Regions from separate parts of the Rahnella sp. PD4 genome, predicted to be linked through region 2. Evidence: predicted binding sites of a transcription regulator. Region 2 holds the regulator's gene; each other region holds the start of a gene.
What was found. The regulator sigma-54, encoded in region 2, starts transcription at its own class of promoters, with help from an activator protein. The targets are predictions, from matches to a motif close to GTTGGCACANNTTTCGCTNT.
Positions count from the first base shown of each region.

Region 1: a site for sigma-54 is predicted at 2,083-2,102, ahead of glnK (P-II family nitrogen regulator). Genes of this name have one in related genera too.
Region 3: a site for sigma-54 is predicted at 4,972-4,991, ahead of ACOZIO_RS08730 (gamma-glutamyltransferase family protein). Genes of this name have one in related genera too.

Region 1 is NZ_JBLZQF010000003.1:573,739-581,696, reverse strand. Features, by position in the region: gene tesB (acyl-CoA thioesterase II) at 1-156, shown strand, start outside; gene amtB (ammonium transporter AmtB) at 308-1,597, opposite strand; gene glnK (P-II family nitrogen regulator) at 1,683-2,021, opposite strand; gene ACOZIO_RS11540 (SmdB family multidrug efflux ABC transporter permease/ATP-binding protein) at 2,363-4,195, opposite strand; gene ACOZIO_RS11535 (SmdA family multidrug ABC transporter permease/ATP-binding protein) at 4,155-5,927, opposite strand; gene ACOZIO_RS11530 (Lrp/AsnC family transcriptional regulator) at 6,064-6,519, opposite strand; gene ACOZIO_RS11525 (PLP-dependent cysteine synthase family protein) at 6,640-7,683, shown strand; gene cof (HMP-PP phosphatase) at 7,856-7,958, opposite strand, start outside.
Region 2 is NZ_JBLZQF010000007.1:106,120-114,077, forward strand. Features, by position in the region: gene lptA (lipopolysaccharide ABC transporter substrate-binding protein LptA) at 1-84, shown strand, start outside; gene lptB (LPS export ABC transporter ATP-binding protein) at 91-816, shown strand; gene rpoN (RNA polymerase factor sigma-54) at 918-2,351, shown strand; gene hpf (ribosome hibernation promoting factor) at 2,375-2,662, shown strand; gene ptsN (PTS IIA-like nitrogen regulatory protein PtsN) at 2,761-3,243, shown strand; gene rapZ (RNase adapter RapZ) at 3,311-4,165, shown strand; gene npr (PTS phosphocarrier protein NPr) at 4,162-4,434, shown strand; gene ACOZIO_RS17670 (BglG family transcription antiterminator) at 4,568-6,487, opposite strand; partial or broken gene ACOZIO_RS17675 (beta-propeller fold lactonase family protein) at 6,569-6,711, opposite strand; gene dagF (2-dehydro-3-deoxy-phosphogluconate aldolase) at 6,729-7,469, opposite strand; gene ACOZIO_RS17685 (DgaE family pyridoxal phosphate-dependent ammonia lyase) at 7,466-7,958, opposite strand, start outside.
Region 3 is NZ_JBLZQF010000002.1:889,679-897,636, reverse strand. Features, by position in the region: gene puuE (allantoinase PuuE) at 1-597, shown strand, start outside; gene hpxZ (oxalurate catabolism protein HpxZ) at 1,245-1,628, opposite strand; gene ACOZIO_RS08740 (AtzE family amidohydrolase) at 1,682-3,085, opposite strand; gene hpxX (oxalurate catabolism protein HpxX) at 3,082-3,276, opposite strand; gene ACOZIO_RS08730 (gamma-glutamyltransferase family protein) at 3,313-4,899, opposite strand; gene ACOZIO_RS08725 (MurR/RpiR family transcriptional regulator) at 5,091-5,930, shown strand; gene ACOZIO_RS08720 (transporter substrate-binding domain-containing protein) at 6,188-6,979, shown strand; gene ACOZIO_RS08715 (amino acid ABC transporter permease) at 7,003-7,668, shown strand; gene ACOZIO_RS08710 (amino acid ABC transporter permease) at 7,668-7,958, shown strand, end outside.

The DNA.
Region 1 (7,958 bases), on a different contig from region 2:
CCGTTCCGCATGGATGACTGGTTGCTGTATGCCGTTGAAAGTACTTCTGCTTCCGGTGCGCGCGGTTTTGTGCGTGGGCAGTTTTATACCCGCGATGGCGTTCTGGTCGCCTCTACGGTCCAGGAAGGCGTTATTCGTCAGCGAAAGCCTGAATAATCTTTATTAAAAAACGTCCTGTGAAAATGGCGCATTAAAAAGGGGCGATATCACTATCGCCCCTTTTGCATATCATCATTATTTTATTGTTCTGTACTGCTTAATGAGAGAGTTAGCGCACTACTTTCTCTGAAATCAGATTACTACTGGCTTATTGGTTGTAAGCATTTTCACCGTGGCTGTTAACATCCAGACCTTCACGTTCCTGCTCTTCAGGAACACGCAGACCTACAATCATATCAGCCACTTTGTAACCGATGAAGGCCACAACACCGGACCACACCAAGGTCACGCATACGCTGAAGAACTGCACCCACACCTGATGGCCCATGGTCACGCCTTCTGCATAACCTACGCCGCCCAGGGAACTGGAAGTGAACACGCCAGTCAGCAGGCAACCTACGATACCGCACACGCCGTGAACACCGAATACGTCACAGGTGTCATCAACACGCAGCCATTTTTTCAGGGTAACCACACCCCACAGGCCAGTGATACCACCGACCAGACCGATGATCAAAGCACCGCCAACGCCCACCGTACCACATGCCGGCGTGATAGCGACCAGACCCGCGATAGCACCAGAGCTTGCGCCCAGCAGTGAAGGCTTACCACGTACCATCCACTCAACCAGCGTCCAGGACAGGATTGCGCCAGCGGTAGCAATTACCGTGTTCAGGAAAGCCAGTGCGGCAACAGAACTTGCGGCACTTGCTGAACCCGCGTTGAAGCCGAACCAGCCCACGTAGAGGATTGAGGCACCCGTGAAGACCATTGGCAGGTTGTGTGGTTTGAAAGCTTCCTTACCAAAACCGGCACGTTTACCGAGCAGATACGCTCCCACCAGGCCTGCAATTGCGGCGTTAATGTGGACAACAGTACCACCGGCAAAGTCCAGCGCACCATCAGCAGCCAGGAAACCGCCTGCCCACACCATATGAGCCATCGGGATGTAAGAGAAAGTCAGCCAGATCACCGTGAAAATCAGAACCGCTGAAAAACGTACACGCTCAGCGATACCGCCCACGATCAGCGCCACCGTGATACAGGCAAATGAGCACTGGAATGCAACATGAATCATCTGCGAGAAGGTGCCTGTCACAGAATCCAGTCCAATGCCTTTCATCATGACGTTGCTGAAACCACCGAAGAACGCATTACCTTCGCTGAAAGCAAGGCTGTAGCCGTAGAGGATCCACAGAACGCAGACCAGAGCAAAGGTGACAATAACCTGAGTCAGCATGGACAAAACGTTTTTCGAACGCAGTAAGCCGCCGTAGAACAACGCTACGCCAGGTACGGTCATGAACAATACCAGCGCAGTACAAATCATCATAAAGGCATTATCAGCGCCGTTTGCCGCTGCTGGTGCTGCCGCCATGGCCAGCGAAGGCAGCAAAGCCACTGCACCAAGCCCCATCATGGATAAAAGTTTTTTCATTATTAACCCACCCCTGTTTCTCAAAACTGTTTTTTCTCATCTGATTTATCTCAAACCGATTGGTGTGAGAGAAAAGAACCTGAAATCACAGTGCTGCTTCGTCGGTTTCACCGGTACGAATACGGATAACACGTTGCAACTCAGCAACGAAAATTTTGCCATCACCGATCTTGCCGGTGTAGGCCGCTTTGCTGATCACGTCGATCACTTCATCAAGCTGATCGTCAGCGATAGCAATGTCGATTTTTACTTTTGGTAGGAAGTTCACGCTGTATTCCGCGCCACGGTAAAGTTCTGCATGACCTTTCTGACGGCCAAAACCTTTAACTTCCGTTACGGTCAGCCCCTGAATTCCAACAGCAGACAGCGCTTCACGCACGTCTTCCAGCTTAAAAGGTTTGATCACCACAGTAACCAGCTTCATTGTGCCACTCCTCGAATTAAGGGCCTGCCGTGAGAGGATTCACGCCCGATACGGATTGAATAAAGCAAAGGGTGTGCCAGAGTTGAAATTGGTCACAGATTCATGCAATTCCCACGTAATACGGCATTTTCAGAATAATCGTGACCCTGCGCACAGTTGCCAAATCCTGTTCAGCACAGCAGCGCTCGCACCATTTAAGTGCTCATCGCTGCTTTTTAGTGCATCCGGATTGATAAAAAGGTTTTGCCTGCATGAATACAGTGCGGGGAAAGCTAAAAACGGGAAAAGAAAACCGGGGAAAAAAGATAGCCGGTACCGCGGAGGACGGCACCGGCATAAGATTATGCGTTTTCTGTTGCGGGTGTAATCTGTCCGGCAGAAGCCAATTGCTGCCCGGCAAGTTGCAACTGATACATCTGATAATACCGGCCTTTTTCTGCCAGCAGCTGCAAGTGATTACCCTGCTCAACGGCTTGTCCGCGGTGCAATACCAAAATATTATCGGCATCTACGATCGTTGAAAGCCGGTGTGCAATAACCACAAGTGTAGTCTGCTGACGGATAGCCCGTAATGCGCGCTGAATTGCCTGCTCTGTGCCGGAGTCAATATTGGCCGTTGCCTCGTCAAGGATCAGAATTTCCGGTGCCTGCACCAAAACGCGCGCCATCGCCAGTAATTGCTTCTGCCCTACAGAAAGATTATTGCCCTGTTCTCCCAGACGCGTATTGATACCTTCGGGCATTTCGCGCACCAGCGGTGAGAGCTGGACAATGTCCAGCGCATGCCAAACCTGTGCTTCATCAATATCACGGCCTAACGTGACATTGGCAAATACGGACTCTGCCAGAACGACCGGATCCTGTTGCACCATCGCAATACCTTTACGCAGGCTGGTGTGCGATAAATCGGCGAGGTTACGCCCGTCAACCCGGATCTCACCTTTGTTTAGCGGATAATAGCCCATCAGCAGATTTGCCAGCGTGCTTTTACCGCTGCCGGTATGCCCGACCAACGCGACAAATCCGCGTGATGGGACGTGCAAAGAAATGTTTTCCAGCACCCATTTATCCGGCAGATAAGCAAAGCTGACGTCTTTGATATCAATCTCACCGCTGGTCAGCAATTTATCATCGGGTCCATACTGCTGCTGCGTCCTGTCCATCAAATCAAAGATACGCTCACCGGCAACCACTGCCTGCTGCATAATCGATTGCTGTGAGGTCAGTTCAATCAGAGGCTCGTTGAGCCGTCCGAGATAATTAATGAAGGCGTATAAAACACCAACGCCCACAGAGCCCTCTGCGCTGAATCCAAAGAGAATGAGCAGACCACATAAAATTAACGAGGAGAATAAACTGAGCAAAGGACGCAACAGGAATCCTTCCAACCGCAGCGTTTGCATACGGGCCATATAGTGCGACTGACTGGCGCGGGCAAGCCGTTCCCCGAATCTTTTCTGCTGGCGGAACTGCTGAATGACATTCATACCGTTGATGACTTCATTGAAACCATCATTAATATCCGCCAGGTAAGCACGTACTTTGCGCACCACCGGCGTACTGTAAATCTGGTACAACCCCATCACAACAAACACGGCCGGGAAGATACAAATCGCCACCGATGCCAGACGCCAGTCGAGACTGAACATCGCCACCAGCATTGCCCCAATCAGGGCAATACTGCGCAAGACTGTCGATACCACAGTCACATACAAATCACGGATAACTTCCGTGTCGTTTGTCACGCGGGAAATCAGCTGACCTACAGGTTGAGTATCGAATGCACTCAGCGGCTGCCGTAGTGCAGCATCCATAACTTCGGTGCGCAGGCGCTGAACGACACCCACCGCAGCACGGTTGAACAACAGTGCCTGAAAATAATGCAGGCTTGCCGCCAGGAATTGCAGGAAAAGAAAGCTTAACGCGAGCAAACTAACCTTCCCCCACGGCATCTCACCTTTAGCCACGTAATGATCAATAAAGAAGCTGATTAAGATAGGGCCGGTCACTTCCGCTGCAGCGGCAATCCATAGCATCAGCACCGCATAAGACAGCGGTGTAGTGTAGGGTTTTCCGTATTTTAACAGGCGCTTTAGCGTTGGCCAAAGCTTCTGAATTTTAATTATTTTTTGTTCAGCCACGGTGTTCCGGCTCCTTTTCCTGCGGCACATCATCCAGCGCGGCTTCTAATTGCTGATAACGGAACATATCGCGGTACCAGCCGGGTTCTGCAGCAAGCTGATCATGATTGCCACGCTGTGAAATACTCCCCTGACTGAACACCAAAATTTCACTGGCTTCGGTCAGTGCTGAAAGACGATGAGCACTGATGATCACCGTACGGTCACTGCCCCACTGGCGAAGATTGTGCAGGATCTGGTGCTCTGTCCGGCCATCAACGGCGGATAAAGCATCATCAAGGATCAGAATTTCAGCTTTGAGGAGCAGTGCACGTGCAATCGAAATACGCTGCTTCTGACCACCGGAAAGCATGACGCCACGCTCGCCGACTTCAGTGTCATATCCCTGAGGCAATCGCAGAATATCGTCATGAACGCTGGCGAGACGCGCGGCTCCTTCAATCTCTTCCTGCGTGGCATCAGGTCTTCCGAGCGCGATATTCTGCGCGACAGTGTCTGAAAACAGGAAAGGCGTTTGGCTGACAACAGCCAGACGGGCACGCCAGTCATCAAGCTGAATTTCTTTAAGGGATAATCCGTGATAACGCACATCCCCGTCAGTGACATCGAACTGGCGCTGAAGGAGTGCCAACAGCGTGCTTTTACCGGAACCTGTCGGACCGCATAGCCCCAGCATTTGCCCAGGTTGCAGGGAAAAATTGACCGACGTTAACGCAGCGTGGCTATTTTCCGGATAATGGAAATCAGTGATGCGGGCTTCCAGCACCGCACGCTCTGCCGGTAGGGGGATGATGCCATCCACAACAGAGGGGGCTTCCTGCAACAGGCTACGAATACGACTGTAAGCCGCACTGCCACGTTCGACGATGTTAAACATCCAGGCGAGCGCAAGCATCGGCCAGATCATCAGGCCAAGGTACATGACAAAGCTGGTGAGTTCACCCAGCGTCAGGTGACCATTAACGACCATCCAGCTACCGCCGCCGATGGCCAGCAGATTTGCCATGCCGATAGAAACATAAATGGTCGGATCAAAGCGGGCATCAACGCGCGCGACACGCATATTTTTTGCACCGGTATCCGCAGCCACGTCAGCAAACTGCGATGACTGATGATTCTCCAGGCCAAAAGCTTTGATCATGCGGATACTGGTCAGGCTTTCCTGCGCCTGATCGTTAAGCGAGGAAAACGCAGCTTGTGCAGTCTTGAAGCGGGAATGAAGTTGGTCGCCATAGCGCTTGATGATGATGGCCATTACCGGCATCGGCACCAGCGAGAGTAATGTCAGTTCCCAGCTGATCTGGGTTGCCATAACGATAAGTACCGCCAACCCCATGACCAGAGAATCCACCAGCGTCAGTACGCCCTCCCCCGCAGCGAACACCACACGGTCGACGTCATTCGTAGCACGTGCAATTAAATCGCCCGTGCGATGGCGCAGATAAAAAGCAGGATGCTGGCGACTCAGCTGACGAAAAAAGTCCTGCCGCAGTTCAACTGCAAGCTGATAAGACGCGCCAAAGAGCAGCACACGCCAGACATAACGCAGCAGGTAGACCACAACAGCCGTACCCAGCATCAGGCCAAGCCACGCAAAAAGCATGCTGTAAGACATTTGTTTTGACGTAACACCATCGATAATGACCCCCACCAGTTTTGGCGGCAGTAATTGCAGAACGGCGATAATGACCAGTAAGGCGACGGCTCCCAGATACCGGCGCCATTCACGCCGGAAGTACCAGCCCAGTTGTGCAAACAATCTCACGCAGCATTTTCCATACAAATAATAATGATTTTATTGAGTTAAACCGGCAGCCGAACTCCCCGTTTCCTCTTCAGGCCGACAAGGATACCAGAGTTAACAAGTGTTTCTGATGAAACTTTTTACTGCAACTTTTGCATTAAATCGGCAATGCAGTGGTCGATTTTATGCGCTCCATCGCAAAACTTGAGGTCACATCGTTCAGTCCTGGAATGCCATTCACAAGTCGCTTGTAAAAGTTATCGTAGCTTTTCATATCGGAGACCTGAACCTGCAGCAGGTAATCGTATTCGCCCGCCATCCGGTAAAAACCCAGCACCTCCGGAAACGCTTCGACTTGCTGAACAAATCGCTGATACCACTCGCTGTTGTGATGCTGCGTCTTAATCAGCACAAATGCCGTCAGGCTCAGCCCCAGTTTCTCACCATCGAGCAACGCCACTTTCCCGCAAATAATCCCTTCATCTTCAAGACGCTTTATTCTTTTCCAGCAAGGGGTGGTCGTGAGATTGACGGCCTCCGCCAGTGTGTTGAGAGAAAGGGTGCAATCCTTCTGTAGCAACGATAAAAGTGTGCGGTCAGTTTTATCTATCATTTCGCTCTCCCGGAGAAATATTTTCTCTCAATAAGGGTATTCATGGCAAAAAGAGTAACTTATTTCTCTAATGATTACGTTATTCTTTATCTTATCAAAACTTACTTACGAGCCTGCAACATGCGTAATTCCTGGGTCAATCACGCCATCAGAGAAATCGACGCCGATTATCAGCGTTCAGCCGACACACATTTAATCCGTCTCGCACTGAATGATTTTCCCGGAATTTCGTTGTATCTGAAGGATGAAAGCACGCACCCTTCCGGCAGCCTGAAGCACCGTCTGGCTCGCTCATTATTTTTATATGGCCTGTGTAATGGCTGGATCCGCGAGAATACACCGATTATTGAAGCATCTTCGGGCAGTACCGCCATCTCCGAAGCCTATTTCGCGCGTCTTCTGGGCCTGCCCTTTATTGCCGTGATGCCCGCCTGTACCGCCCCGCGCAAAATTCAACAAATTGAGTTTTATGGCGGCCGCTGTCATTTTGTCGAAAACTCCGGTCAGATTTATGCTGCCTCGGAGCAGCTCGCGAAAGAACTGAACGGCCATTACATGGATCAGTTTACCTACGCGGAGCGGGCCACTGACTGGCGCGGCAACAATAATATTGCAGACAGTATTTTTCGTCAGATGTCCTGCGAACCACATCCGGTGCCGCGTTATCTGGTAATGAGCGCCGGCACCGGCGGAACGTCCGCAACACTTGGCCGCTACATCCGTTATCGGGGGCACGATACCGAACTGGTGGTGGTGGATCCGGAAAACTCTGTCTTTTACGATTATTTTCAGCAACGTGACGCCAGCGTTAATGCACAATGCAGCAGTCGCATTGAAGGTATTGGGCGCCCGCGTGCCGAACCCTCATTTATTCCTGACGTCATTGACAGCATGATGCGAGTGCCTGATGCCGCAAGCATTGCTGCCGTCCGCTGGCTTGAGCAGGTACTGGGGAGAAAAGTCGGCGGCTCGACTGGCACCAATATGTGGGGAGTATTGCAACTGGCAAAACACATGCGAGAGAAAGGCGAAACCGGTTCGATCGTTACCCTGCTTTGCGACAGCGGCGAACGTTATCTTAATACCTATTTTGATAATCACTGGGTAGAGAATAATATCGGTGATATTTCGGTTTATGCGGCACAACTGGAAGGACTTAACTAATATTTATCAAAAATAATTCGCGTTGCAGGCAGGCGGCAAATGTGTGAATCCCAATGAACATACATCAGTAAATGATTCGGGTGAGCAAACGCAGCCAACGCCTTTGCAGCTTGAAGTATGACGGAAAAAAGCCGGGACAGTTAAAGTGAACCCGGCTTGCTGCAATACCTTATTATTCGGGGGAATAGGTGAGGTGTGGAGTCTGCAGCCAGTGTTGCAAAAAGTGAGACACAGCCTGATTACGGCAATGTCCGATAATTTGTAAATGAGGGGCT
Region 2 (7,958 bases):
CGTGTGACGACCGTTCTGGTCCCTTCGCAGCTGCAACAAAAAACGCCTGCAGCGGGCGGCCAGCCGACCAAAAAGAGTAACTGATATTTTATGGCTAAATTAATCGCAGAGAATCTCGCCAAGGCATACAAAGGCCGTAAGGTCGTTGAAGATGTCAGCCTGATGGTCAACTCGGGTGAAATCGTCGGGTTATTGGGCCCAAATGGTGCGGGTAAAACCACCACCTTTTACATGGTCGTGGGCATTGTCCAGCGCGATGCGGGCCGTATCATCGTTGATGATGAAGACATCAGCCTGCTGCCGCTGCATACCCGCGCCCGTCGCGGTATTGGTTATCTTCCGCAGGAAGCCTCCATATTCCGTCGTCTCAGTGTATTTGATAACCTGATGGCGGTGCTGCAGATCCGTGATGATCTGACCAAAGAACAGCGTAATGACCGCGCGAATGAATTAATGGAAGAGTTCCATATTTCTCATTTGCGCGATAACCTCGGTCAGTCACTGTCCGGTGGTGAACGACGTCGTGTGGAAATTGCCCGTGCGCTGGCAGCAAACCCTAAATTCATCCTGCTGGATGAACCGTTCGCCGGGGTTGACCCGATTTCCGTTATCGACATTAAAAAAATCATTGAGCATTTACGTGACAGCGGCCTCGGCGTACTGATCACTGACCATAACGTGCGCGAAACACTCGACGTTTGTGAACGCGCGTATATTGTCAGTCAGGGGAAATTGATTGCCCACGGCACGCCAGCCGACATTCTTGCTGATGAACAAGTTAAACGTGTTTATCTTGGTGAAGAATTCCGTCTGTGATCTGTGCCGCCGGAACCGTGCCTGTTTCCACCTACACTGAAACAGGCCGTCTCTGACAGAAGTGTTGCCGTTTTCACTCATCAACGGAATTAAGCCAAGATATGAAGCAAGGTTTGCAACTCAGACTCAGCCAACAACTGGCTATGACTCCCCAGTTACAACAGGCCATCCGCTTGTTGCAACTGTCCACGCTTGAGCTCCAGCAGGAGATCCAACTCGCGCTGGAGAGCAACCCTCTGTTGGAACAAACTGACCTTCATGAAGAAATCGACTCGGTAGAAGCCACCGACAGCGAGGGGTTAGACACCCGCGAGGCGCTCGAGCAAAAAGATATGCCGGAAGAATTGCCGCTCGACGCGACCTGGGATGAGATTTACACCGCAGGCACGCCGTCCGGTACCGGTAATGATTACAGCGACGACGAGCTGCCCATTTATCAGGGTGAAACCACCCAGACCCTTCAGGATTACCTGATGTGGCAGGTTGAGCTGACGCCGTTTTCTGATACTGATGCCGCGATTGCCACATCAATTGTCGATGCGGTGGATGACACCGGTTACCTGACCGTCTCCCTTGAAGACATCCTCGAAAGCGTCGGTGATGAAAACATCACGATGGACGAAGTTGAGGCCGTGCTTAAACGCGTTCAGCGTTTTGATCCGGTGGGGGTGGCAGCACGTGACCTGCGCGATTGTCTGCTGATCCAGCTGTCTCAATATGCCACTGACACGCCTTTCATCACTGAAGCCCGTCTTATCATCAGCGAACATCTCGATTTGCTGGCGAACCATGATTTCCGCGCACTTATGCGATCAACCCGGTTAAAAGAAGATACACTCAAAGGAGCGATGCTTCTGATCCAGTCTCTGGATCCGCGTCCGGGTCAGTCGATCAATACCGGCGAATCCGAATACGTGATCCCGGATGTGCTGGTGCGTAAAGTGTCAGGGGTCTGGACGGTAGAACTCAATTCCGACAGCATTCCGCGTCTGAAGATTAACCAGCAGTACGCCGCGATGGGTAACTCCACACGCAGCGACAGCGACGGGCAATTTATCCGCAGCAATCTGCAGGAAGCCAAGTGGTTAATTAAAAGCCTGGAAAGCCGTAACGACACGCTGTTGAAAGTGACGCGCTGCATCGTTGAGCAGCAGCAGGCGTTCTTTGAACTGGGTGAAGAATTTATGAAACCTATGGTGCTGGCCGATATTGCCAGTGCCGTGGAAATGCACGAATCGACGATTTCACGCGTGACGACACAAAAGTTCCTGCACAGTCCGCGTGGTATTTTCGAACTGAAGTATTTCTTCTCCAGCCATGTCAGTACAGACAGCGGCGGCGAGGCATCGTCAACCGCGATCCGGGCGCTGGTGAAGAAATTAATCGCAGCGGAGAATCCTGTAAAACCGCTCAGTGACAGCAAGTTAGCAACCCTGCTTTCCGATCAGGGAATTATGGTTGCGCGCCGGACTGTCGCCAAATACCGAGAGTCTTTGTCCATCCCGCCCTCAAACCAACGTAAACAGTTAGTTTGACCTCAACAGAGAAGGAAGACATTATGCAGCTCAACATTACCGGACATCACATTGAGATCACGGATCCCCTGAGAGAGTTCATCACGTCGAAACTGGCTAAGCTCGAGCAGTATTTCGACAGGATTAATCAGGTGTATGTGGTGTTGAGCGTGGAAAAGGTGCAGAAAGTAGCGGAAGCCACTTTGCATGTGAACGGAGGCGAATTACATGCCACCTCGGAACATCAGGATATGTACGCAGCGATTGACGGGCTGGTTGATAAACTGGCCCGACAGCTGAATAAACATAAAGACAAACTGAAACAGCACTGACATTCATGTAGCCAACCCTGTGCTACAAACCTTCGGGCATCGGCTTGTGACCTTCGGGAAACGAGCCGATATAGCTTTAAGGGTGAAACAGCGCAAAAGTGAAAGATGACATGATTAACGATACTGCAATGCAATTAACGTCGGTGCTTAATGCCGAATGCACCAAAAGCGGCGTTCATTGCGCCAGCAAAAAACGCGCACTGGAAATCATCAGCGAGCTGGCCGCCAAACAATTAAATTTGTCGCCACAGGTGATTTTCGACGCTATTTTGACCCGCGAACGTATGGGGAGCACCGGGATCGGTGCCGGGATCGCCATCCCGCACGGTAAGCTGGAAGAAGACACTTTACGTGCCGTTGGCGTGTTCATTCAGCTTGAACAGCCGATTGCTTTTGACGCCATCGATAATCAGCCGGTAGATTTGCTTTTTGCCTTGCTGGTACCGGCAGATCAATGTAAAACCCATTTACATACATTATCTTTAGTCGCGAAGAAATTAGCTGATAAAACAGTATGTCGCCGTCTGCGTGGTGCGCAAAGCGACGAAGAACTGTTCCAGATAATGACTGAAAACGAATAAATTGCTGATTCCCGGTACGGTGCCGGGAAAATGAATTCTGAACACTGAATGCCAGGGGAGTGTCACCATGGTGCTGATGATTGTCAGCGGCCGTTCCGGTTCCGGGAAGTCGGTTGCCCTACGGGCATTAGAAGACATGGGTTTTTACTGTGTGGACAATTTACCGGTGGTGTTATTGCCGCAGCTTGCCCAGACACTCGTTGAACGTAATACGTCAGCGGCCGTGAGCATTGACGTCCGTAACATGCCGGAAACACCCGAAGTTTATGAGCATGCGATGTCACAACTGCCGGAGAGTTTTTCGCCGCAGCTGTTATTCCTTGATGCCGACCGTAATACTTTGATCCGCCGTTACAGCGACACCCGTCGTCTGCACCCGCTTTCCAGCAAAAATTTGTCCCTCGAAAGTGCCATTGATGAAGAAGCCGATCTGCTCGAACCGCTGCGTTCGTCGGCGGATCTGATCATCGATACCTCCGAAATGTCCGTTCATGAACTGGCAGAAATGCTGCGTACCCGTCTGCTGGGTAAACGCGAGCGCGAACTGACCATGGTATTCGAATCCTTCGGCTTCAAACACGGCATACCGATTGATGCGGATTACGTCTTCGACGTCCGTTTTCTGCCAAACCCGCACTGGGATCCGAAACTGCGTCCGATGACCGGCCTTGATAAGCCGGTGGCAGCGTTCCTCGACCGTCATACTGAAGTGCATAACTTTATCTACCAGACCCGCAGCTACCTCGAACAGTGGCTGCCAATGCTGGAAACCAACAACCGCAGCTATCTGACCGTCGCCATTGGCTGTACCGGCGGTAAACACCGTTCGGTGTACATCGCAGAGCAACTGGCCGACTATTTCCGTTCCCGCGGGAAGAATGTGCAGTCCCGCCATCGCACGCTGGAAAAACGCAAATCATGACGGTGAAACAAACGGTAGAAATCAAAAACCGGTTAGGCATGCACGCCCGACCGGCAATGAAATTGTTTGAACTGGTGCAGAGCTTTGAATCAGAAGTTATGCTGCGCAACGGCACGGGCATAGAAGCGGAAGCCAGCAGTGTTATCGCGCTGCTGATGCTCGACTCCCCGAAAGGCCAGAAAATCGAAATCGAAGCCACGGGGCCCGACGAAGAACAGGCGCTCACCGCTGTCGTAAATCTGATCAACTCCGGTTTTGACGAGGACTAATCCCCGTCATATTTCAAGTTGCAGGTGCGTTGGCTGCGCTCAGTTACCCGAATCACTTACCCGTGTAAGCTCATCGGGACTCCTTCGTTTGCCACCTTCCTCAACTCGAACTATTTTGGGGATAAGTAAGATTTTAAATGCGTGAAAGGCAATCTATTGCAATTGCCTTGAAGCTTTCAAAATTCTCACTGCTCAGCAAACGGCTCATTGAGCGTTCCCGCACAAACGTCACGAATAAATCGTAAATCGCCATCGCCTCTTCATAATCTGCTTTGCTGATCGCCAGCAGGAAAATTACGTGTGCGGTCTCCCCTTCACCCCATGCAATGCCCTGGGGAGAGAGCAACGTGATTACCACGGTTTTCTTTGCCAGCAACCCCAGCGAGTGCGGCAGCGCAATGCCTTCACCCAGCATGGTCGAGACAATCTCTTCACGCTCTACCACCGACGGATAAAACGCCTGATCGACATAACCTTCCGCTTCCAGCTGCGAGCACACATGGCGGAATAACTCCGCCTGCGTCATCGGTTCATTGATGATCATAAAATGTTTTTCGTCGAAGAATTTTTCCAGCATATAAGGCCGCGTGCGGTCTACCAGAACCAGTTTACCGAGCTGCTCCATTTGGTATTCGGTCGGGAATGGCGACAGCACCACCACCGGCTTATTTTTCTCACTGATGCGGGCATTGGAAATAATAAAATCTTCGTCGATGTGTTCCAGTTGCTCATAATCACGCAACGTCACAACCTGCTTCATCACCAGTTGCGGATACTTGCGATTAATCTGCGCCTGAATCATGCGGATTGTCGAATTGCCGGTATCACATACCAGCATCACCTGCGGGTGTCGCTGGTAGCCGATATTGTAATGCCGCTCCAGCCCGACGCCGATGTGCAGCACCAGAAAACCAATCTCGTTTTCGCTGAGTGTATACGGCGTGTATTTCCCCCAGCTTGAAACCGCCGCCAGCGTGACGTCATAGGCCATCGGATAATGCTGTTTGATGTTGTTTAGCAGCGGATTGGGAATATTAATCTGATACTTCACCCGCGTAATCATGGTCTTAATGTGCGTCAGCAGATCAGCACGCAGCTGCTTATCGCCTTGCAAATCATAGTTATAGTGCGAGTTGATATACGAAAGGATGTAATCGACCAGCGATTCATCATCATCTGCATTGATGTCTGTCGGCAGAATTTGCTGTACGCGACGCGCGGCGATATTCACCCGCAGATACGCCTCTTCAGAGGCAGGAATTTCCTTGCCGACCAGCGCTTTCAGCTCTGCCGCCAGCCTTACAGAAACCTGTTTCACCGCCGGGTCGCCATCTTCGGCATCAAAATCAGTCAGCGGATAGCCCCTGGCGATACGCTTAATGGCCACCGCACAATAAAGGATCAGATAGTGCTCGCCCTCATCAGTTAGCTGAATAGAAGACTGACTCAGAAGCTGATGCATAAAGCGCGTCAGTGGCACCAGCGCTTCCGGTTCCAGGCTTTCCGATTTGAGCAGCGGATTGGTTTGTTCTTCAGCATCGAGCTGAAACAGCAGGTCAGTCAGGCAGGCACGGATTGCCAGCTCAGCGCCAAACAGCTTCATGCCATAGCGCGGCTTGGTTTCGATATTCAGGTGATAGCGGGCCAGATGCTCCCTTACCTCAGCCATATCATTTTGCAGAGTTCCGCGGCTGACAAACCATTCATCGGCCAGATCTTCCAGCTTTAATGAAAAGGCAGAAGTCAAAAAGCGGATCAACAACGTCTTCACCCGCCCGGCGGCGGTGCGGGGTGTCGGATTCGGTTTAGGTTGTGTCGATTGCTGCAACGACGAGAACAGGCCATGGTCATCAATCCGCAGCTGATATCCGCTGCCACGACTGTGTATAAAAGTCGCGCCATAGTCTGCGATGATTTCATTAAGCGCAGTGATATCCGCACGAACCGTTCGCGTCGACACCGACAGACGTTTTGCCAGTTCGTCCTGAGGCAGCGTTTCGGTTTGCAGCGCATCAAACAGTTGCGCCAGACGTTGATTGGGAAATCTCACCATAGTTCTTCCAGTTCGTTTCAACGGGCCCCCGTTCACAGCAAATGCGTGTCGCGAACGGGGGTGTCACTGTTGCCGCGCCATTTAAGGCACCATCACCCTCGGTGAGGGGCTGCCCACCGTCACATAACTATCGGAAAAGACAGCGTGCCGCTTTCGGCTGATACCTTGAATCTGGTGATGTTATCGCTTCGTTGATTCATTGCGTAAATATATTTGTCCTCCGGCAGCAAGTGTCAGAACCTTAACCCACCAGTTTTCTGACGCTGGCCAGCAGGGTTTTCACATCCTCAGGACGCGTATTACCCGATGCACTGTCGATGATCGAGCTGTAAATATGCGGGATGATTTTGGTGACACCTGCCGCCAGCGCGATTTCCATAATCGGCTCGAAGTTTTCCAGGTCGATACCGCCGGTCGGCTCCAGCCAGAAATCCTGTTCCGCACAGGCACGGGCCACAGCCGCGAATTCCTCGCGGGTTTTCAGGCCGCCCATCGGGAAATATTTCACCGAGCTGCCGCCCATATCTTTCAGCAGCGCAATGGCGGTTTCCACCGGCACGATGGCATCCGCAGAAGCTGAACTCAGTGGTCCGGTATTGATCTTCACAAAGCCGGGTTTACCGGTTGGCGAAATCAGACCGTTCACCACGCTGTCGTTCTGCCCCAGCAAGGCACGGCTGGTGCCGACACCGGTAAAGACCTGGTTGACGTGTTGCGGCTGAACCTGTGCAGAAATCTGGCTGACCATCAGCGACTGACGCGGATCGCCTGCGCCTAACCCGACGGACAAAGCGTTTTCAATCAGCGCCGCATATTCCTTCATATCCGCTACCGCGCTGGCCACATCCGCGTAATTTTTTGACAGCACGCCGACCAGCACGTGGCCTTCTGCGGCTTCATAGATATCACGCGCATTGTTTTTTGAGCCGGCCAGAACGTTCAGACACACACGGTCACGGTAGAAGTTCGGAGTCAGCTTCATGCGTTGTCTCCCTTGAAAAGTTGTTTAAAACGTTGTGCGACGATGGCAAGCTGAGGCGGCGTTACGCTGCGTACGTCGACTTCAATCTTGCCTTCATTGGCCCGGTAACCACGAAAATAAATCGCGATATCGCCGCTCTTCATGGCGTCCACAATGGCTTTGGTTTTCCAGCCGAGTACGGCTTCATCGAAAGTAATTTCCGTGCGGGCGATATCACGTCCGGCGCTGTCCCAGACCACGCGGCCAGTCACACCCTTAATTTCGTTCAGGCTGGCAATGAATGGCGTCATCTTGTCGACCATTTCCTGTCCGGTGGTTTTCGGCAGGGTGAGATAGCTTTCGATCGCCTGCGTCAGGCCGAGAATGCCTTCTTTGCCGACTTTCATCGCACGGCCAATGCCGCCGGATTGCAGTTTTACCCATTCGACATACTGTTTTTTACCGAGCACCAGGCCACTGGTCGGCCCTTCGATGGCTTTAGCACCGCTG
Region 3 (7,958 bases), on a different contig from region 2:
AATCCGGAAATCGTCAGCGCGATCAAGGCGGCGGATTACGACGTCGTCAGCCATGGCTGGCGCTGGATCCATTATCAGGACATGAGCAAAGCCGGGGAGGCGGAGCACATGCAAAAAGCGATTACCGTTCTGCGCGATTTGTTCGGCAAAGCACCGTCCGGCTGGTATACCGGACGCGACAGCCCGAATACGCGCCAGCTGGTGGTAGAGTCGGGTGGGTTCCAGTATGACAGCGATTATTACGGCGATGATCTGCCGTTCTGGACGCCGGTCAAACTGGAAAATGGTGAAACGAAACAGCATCTGGTGATCCCTTACACGCTGGAGACCAACGACATGCGTTTTGCCTCCCCGCAGGGGTTCAACACGGGTGAGCAGTTTTACACTTATCTGAAAGACACGTTTGACGTGTTGTACGAAGAAGGCGAAACCTCGCCGAAAATGATGTCGGTCGGGATGCACTGCCGGATATTGGGCCGCCCGGGGCGGTTTCGGGCTTTACAGCGGTTTCTCGATTACATCGGGTCACATGAGAAGGTATGGGTGTGTAAACGGCAGGACATTGCGGATCACTGGGTTAAACATTTCGGTGTTTAATCCCGAAATTCAAATTCAAATTCAAATTCAAAACCTTGGGCTCGCCGCCCAAACTGGCCTTAAGGGGCGCCTATCGCCGCACCCCTTAAGAATCCCAGGCTCTTTCACTGCGCGCTCTGCTCGTTGGCTATGTTTCATAAGCCATAGCGATAGCCGCAAAATCCCGCCGCTCCGCGGTGCCCTCTGTTCGGGTTACAACCCGCGCAAAAAGACGCGCGGTTTTCCACCTCTCCTCCGGCGCGATTTTGGAACCGGCCTCAGGCTTCAACTTCACAACCTCACTATATTTTTTTAAAAAGCCCACGGGCGATTCAGAAATCTTGCTGAACGGAGCGGCTTCGAGACCTATGGCTCGAAGACCGAGAGAAGGAACCGCAGAGCGGCAAGATTTCCAGCCTGTCACGGTGGTAACTGGAACATAGCCAGCGAGCGAAGCGCGTGTTGTAACAGCGAGGGGAAATCCAAAAGGGGAAAAGCACTTTCCCCTTTTGGGCGGTTTCGGCGCAGCGCGATAAGTGATCGCTATTATTGAGAAACCGAAATTATCACCGTTCAGATTTCCCCTCGGTGGTAACCAAAACTCCCCTTCGGTGAAACCGAAAAAAAGTTTCCTCAGCTTTCCAAAGCTGAACCGCCCAATGGTTCGGTCAAACCATCAGACTCACATGGGCCGCCACAATCTTCCATCCACTTGGCATCTTCACCCACGTTTGCTGCTGACGGCCAATCTTGTCGCTGCCTTCCCGGCGGAATTCCGTACTGGTGACCGCCATGTCGTCGCCAAAAGTGGTGATGGTGGTATTGACTAGTTCCCGGTCTAACCCTTGTGACGATCGTGCTATGCGGAATGCGCGGATGGCGTCAATGCCGTAAAGATTTTCTCCCGCGCCGTAGCGCACGGTACGCGGGTCGTGCCAGAACAGTTCGTCGAGGACGGCGGTATCGTTAGTGATCAGCGCCTGTTCATAGCGATAAAATGCCGCGTTCATTTCGGCAAGGATCGCCGGGCGGTCGATATGTTCAGTTTTCATAGTGACTCTCTTTACTCTTTTCACTTCACCCTGGAAAACGGGGATGCAGGCTGTCAGGCGGGCATCACCGGAGAACTGCTGACTTTCACGATCCCCTGCTGCTCAAGCGCCCGGGCAGCGCGCAGGCAAAGGTCTTCGCGCCACGGTGGCGCTATCAGTTGTAATCCTATCGGCAGACCGGTTGATGTGGTGACCGGCACCGTTACCACCGGCAGGCCGAGGAACGAAATCGGCTGCGTCAGCATACCCATACTGGCGCGCGTTGGCAGATCCTGACCGTTGATGTGAAAGGTTTCCTGACCAATGAGGGTCGCCGGACACGGTGTGGCAGGCGCGATCAGAATGTCCCAATGATCGAACAAGGACAAGATTTGCTGTTGAAACTGCTGACGGAAACGCTGTGCCTGAACATACCATGCCGCCGGGATCATCGCCCCCGCCAGTAAGCGCTCGCGCGACAGCGGCTCAAACTGTTCCGGTATGCTGCGCAGTTTTGGCAAATACTGATTGCCGCCCTCCGACGCACTGATAATAAACGCAGCGGAACGCGCCAGTTCGGCCTGTGGCATTTCAATTTCTTCCTGCGCTCCCAGTGCCTGCGCGACCTGACATACGGCTACTTTGGCGTGATCATCGCACCAGGTGGAAAAATATCCGCCCAAAACGGCACTGCGCAAACCTTCCTGCCCGCGTTTAAGCAGTGAAAATGTCCCGGTCACAGGCTTATCGGCCTGGAAGTGATCCTGCGGATCCGTGCCCTGAATGGCATCATAAACCTGCGACAAATCTTCGCTGCAACGGGCCATCGGCCCGATGTGATCGAGGCTGGCAACAAACGGCTGGCTGCCGCGACGTGAAATCCGCCCGAAGGTGGGCTTCAGGCCCAGAATACCGCTTAACGAGGACGGCACGCGGATCGAACCGTTGGTATCGCTGCCGAGGCTGAAATGTACCAGCCCGGCAGCGACGGCAGCGGCCGAACCGCCGGAAGAGCCACCGGCCACACGCGACAGATCCCGCGGGTTACGGGTGGTGCCATAATGGCTGTTTTCCGTGGTGAAGCCGTACGCGTAAGCATCCATATTCAGCATGCCGGAAAGCATTGCACCCTGTGAGGTCAGGCGTGAAACCGTCCAGGCGTCCTGACGTGCGGCGGCATTGTTGCTGTTAAGGCTTGCGCCTGCCAGCGTCACTTCCCCGGCCACGTCCAGCAGGTTTTTCACTGCATAAGGAATACCCGCCAGCGGAGGCAATGTTGCGCCGCTGGCCCGGATTTTATCAACTTTTGCAGCTTCACTCAGCATGCGTTCACGGGTGATATGCGTATAAGCATTGATGACCGGATTCGCCTGTTCAATGGCATCAAGCGCGAAAGTGGCTATTTCCCTGGCGGAGATATCCCCCTGCGCAAGTGCCCGATGTAACTGGCTTATCGTAAAGTGATCAAGCGATTTCATGCGCGATATACCCCGGCAATCTCCAGTCGGGCATCGAGCGGTAAATCCATCAGGGGTTGCGCCATTTGGGCGATGCGGCTGAACTGCACCAGCAATTCCTGACGACGTGCGTCGTCGAGTTCCAGCGCCAGAACGGATTCCATCTGGCAGATATAGGCGGCCCAGCTGGTCGCTGCGGATGTTTCTTTCATGCTGCTTCCTTATCAATTTTCATGAGCGAACTCTGATCAAAATCCGGCTGCGCTGCCGTTGCTGCGCGGGTCGGAGGCCCCTTCAAACATGCCGTTGGTATGGCGGACGATCGCGCCAGCGTGGCCGACGGCTTCGCTGAAATCTGGCAACAGTTCGACGTCGTGACCACGCTGTCTCAGGCCCGCCAGCGTCGGATAGGCAAAACGGCTTTCCAGTTTCAGTGAATCCGAACTCTCGCCCCAGGTACGGCCAAGCAGCCAGCGCGGGCCGCTGATCGCCTGCTGTAACGATTGTCCCTGGACCACATGGCGGATAAACACGGCGGCCTGCGTCTGCGGCTGTCCGTCTCCCCCCATTGAGCCGTAAACCATCGTGCGCCCGTCATATAAGCGTGCGGCGGCAGGATTAAGGGTATGGAACGGTTGTTTGCCCGGCGCCAGCGCCAGTAAATGCCCGGCATCGAGGCTGAAGGACGCGCCACGGTTTTGCCACAACACGCCGCTGCCCGGCAGCACCACGCCACTGCCGAACTCGTGATAAATACTCTGGATAAAAGAAACAGCCAGTCCGCTGCTGTCCATCACACCCATCCAGACGGTATCGCCCGGTCCTTTACCTTTGCCCCAGTCGGCAGCGCTGTGGGGTTTGATGCGGGTGGCGAGGGCATCCAGATATTGGGGATCCAACAGGCTCTGGGCATCCTGCGTCATCATGCGCGGATCGGTGATAAAACGGTCACGCAGGCCGAACGCCAGTTTGGTGGCTTCAACAATGCTGTGAATCGTCGCACTTTCATCCAGGGTTTCCAGCGGCAGGCGGTCAGTCAGGCCGAGGATCGCCAGTGAAACCAGCCCCTGCGTCGGCGGTGTCAGGTTGTAGATTTCGCCTTTACTGTGTTTGAGGCGCAGCGGCACACGACGCTGGGGCTTGTAAGCCGCGAGATCAGCGCGGGTGACCGGCATGCCGAGCTTTTCCATGTCGGCGGCCATATTGTCGGCCAGCTCACCACGATAGAAACTGTTCAGCCCGTCCTCGCACAGCATCGATAATGTCTGCGCCAGTTGCGGCTGGGTAAAGCGATTTCCGGCGCGGGGGACATCGCCATTAGGCAGAAAAACGTCGGCGAAGGTGCTGAAATTTTCAAGTTCGTGTTGTTTGGCACGGGTCGCAGCTTCCTGCGAGGCTGTTACCGGAATGCCGTCAGCAGCGTAACGAATGGCATCACGCAGCAGGCGGGAGAGCGGTTTTTGCTCGCCGCCAAATTCAGCCGACACATTCAGCGCTTCCTGCCAGCCGCCGACAGTGCCTGCGACTGTCAGCGCGGCTTTCGGTCCCCGATGCGGAATATGCGTTTCACCGGTATAGAAATCGAGAGTGGCGAGGGAGCCTGCGGCACCGCTGGCATCTATTGCCACCGGGTTTCCCTGCGGTGGCACAATCAGCCAGAAGCCATCGCCGCCCAGACCGTTCATGTGCGGATAGACCACGGCAATTGTCGCGGCCGCCGCCACCATCGCCTCGATGGCATTGCCGCCTTCGCGCAATACTGCAAGCGCACTCTGGCTCGCCAGATGATGGGGTGTGACCGCCATGCCCAGCGGCGCGCTGTTACTGTTAATCATGCGATGTCCTTTTTGAAACACTTTTTTTATGCTGCCCGCGCATGCAGGGATGTGGGCGCGTAGGGATAAAGTTAAGCAAGAGGTGTTCCACATCGGCAGAATCTTCACGCTTTCACTCATAATTTAGCTTGCATTGGCAAGCATAGTGCATGGTATGTTCCGCTGAAACATTGGTTACAAAAGGGACGGGGATGAAACAGATTGATGAACGTCTGCGTGACCATTACGCAGAACTGACGCCGCAGGAACAGCGGGTGGCCGACTTTATTTTTGCCAGTATTGACGACCTGATGAGTTATAACAGCGCCGAACTGGCACGGCTGAGCGGCGTGTCGAAAGCCACGGTCAGCCGGCTGTTCAAGCGCCTGGGATATCCGAGTTACCGTGACATGCGCGATGAAATGCGCACCCTGCGCCAGAGCGGTATGCCGCTGACGGACAGTCGCGATGCGGTGCAGGGCAACACTTTGTTATCGCGGCACTATAAGCAGGAAATGGCCAACCTGACGCAGTGGATTAATCAGATTGATGGCGTACAGTTTGGCGCGCTGATCGCCGCCCTCAGTCAGGCGCGTCAGGTGCGCCTGCTGGGCTTTCGCAACAGTTATCCGGTGGCGCTGCATTTGCGTCAGCAACTGATTCAGGTACGCACTGGCGTGATGATGATGCCGCAACCGGGCCAGACGCTGGCTGAAGAACTGGTGGATCTGACTGTGCAGGATGTGGTGATTTTCGTCGCCTTCCGCCGCAGGCCGCGCATGGCGAAGGCAGTTCTCACGCAATTACAGACGATGGGCGTGCCGGTGTTGTTGATCTGCGAGCCGCAGGCCCAGACGCTGATCCCACTGGCAACCTGGCATCTGGCCGCGCCTCTCGACAGCGTATCGGCGTTTGACAGCTATTCTTCCGCCATGAGTCTGGCGAATTTACTCAGCAACGCATTGCTGCACGAGATGCTCACCTCAGGCCGGCAGCGCATTCATCAGATAAGCGATTTGTATAACGATCTGGATGAGCTTGAGCAGCGCTGATTCCCGTTTGCAGAACAAACTGAGCGCTTTTCTGGTGCTTTTGCACATTTTTAGTGCGTCATGATTGTCTTCTTTTCAGTCCTTTTGCCCTGGTTCAGGGCAAAAAATCCCTCCTGATCGTATCCTCCGTTTTCTAATTCCTTGTGGTACCGTGATTTTGTCCGCATTTTTTCCGCTGTGCTGGTTTTGGCACATTCGTTGCAGAGTTATAAATATAAGAATCTATCGTTTCAAAAACCTTTCACCGGAGATAATCTATGAACATGAACAAACGGCTGTTGATGTGGGCAGGTGCGGCAATGTTGGTGCTTCAGGCATCTGCCGTCATGGCCGATCAGTTACAGGATATTCAGAAACGCGGTGTACTGCGCGTGGCCGTTCCTCAGGATTTCCCGCCGTTTGGTTCGGTGAGCAAGGACTTGCAGCCGGAAGGGTATGACATCGATATGGCACATTATCTGGCCGATAAGATGAAACTTAAGTTGCAACTGGTGCCGGTCACCAGCGCCAACCGCGTACCTTATCTGCAAACGGATAAAGTCGATCTGGTGATTTCAAGCCTGGGTAAAAATCCTGAGCGCGAAAAAGTCATCGATTTCAGCAATGCCTACGCACCGTTCTTCCTCGGCGTGTTTGGTGCGCAGGGGGACAAACTGTCCGACCTGAAAGCGCTGTCCGGTAAAACCATCGGCGTGACCCGTGGTGCCGTGGAAGATCTGGCACTGACAGACGTGGCGCCGAAAGATGCCAAAATTCAGCGCTATGAAGACAACAACACTACGCTGTCTGCATACCTGTCCGGTCAGGTGGAATACATCGCCACCGGTAACCTGGTGGTGGCAGCCATTGCCCGCATGAATCCGGCCAAGGCACCGGTTTCCAAAGTGATGCTGAAAGATTCGCCGTGCTACGTGGGTCTGCGTAAAGACGAGCCTGCGCTGAAAGACAAAGTGAATGCACTGATCGCCGAAGGCATCAAAGACAAGACGCTGAATACGCTGTCTGAAAAATGGATGAAGGCACCGCTGCCTGCTTCCATCGGCGCGTAATCAGGGTTTGACGGAGATCTTTCATGACCTATCAGCTTAACTTTAGCGCGCTATGGCCTTATATGCCGGAACTGCTGGCCGGTTTATGGACCACCATTGAGCTGACGGTAATGGCAACGGTTGGCGGTGTCGCAATCGGCATTTGCGGCGCGGCCATCCGCTGCGGCAACCATAAAACCCTGCGTGCGGTATGGGGCGTGTATGTCGAAGCCATCCGTAATACGCCGTTTGTGGTGCAGTTATTTTTCATTGTCTTTGGCCTGCCGGCTATCGGCCTGAAAATGACCGCCGGTGAAGCGGCGTTGCTGGCGATGCTGATTAACCTCGGTGCGTACAGCACGGAGATTATCCGCGCCGGTATTCAGGTGACGCCGAAAGGCCAGTGGGAAGCCGGACGTGTGCTGGGATTAACCCGCAGCCAGACGTTCCTGCGTATCGTGCTGCCGCCGTCGCTGAAACGCATTTATCCGTCGCTGGTCAGCCAGTGCATTATCGTGATGCTCGGGTCTTCTGTGGTCTCGCAGGTGTCCTATGAAGAACTGACGTTTGCCGCAAACTTAATTCAGTCGCGTACATTCCTTAGTTTTGAAGTGTATCTGGTCACCACGTTGTTCTATTTGATGCTGTCCGTCGCAATGCGTCAGTTGCTGCTGCTGGCCGGACGCCGTGTCTTTGGGAGTGAAAACTGATGATGACCTTCACCGACTGGGACATTGTGCGCAATCTCCTGCTGGCGGCGCGCTGGACATTGTTGCTGTCGCTGACTGCCTTTATTGGCGGCACGCTGGTGACGTTGCCGTTGCTGCTACTGCGTCTCACCAAACGCCGCTGGCCCGGAAGGTTTGTGCGTCTTTATGCCGAGCTGTTTCAGGGCACGCCGTTGCTGATGCAGTTGTTCCTGGCTTTCTTCGGGCTGGGGCTGTTCGGGATCAACGTCAGCCCGTGGACTGCTGCCGCGCTGGCGCTGACGCTGTATACC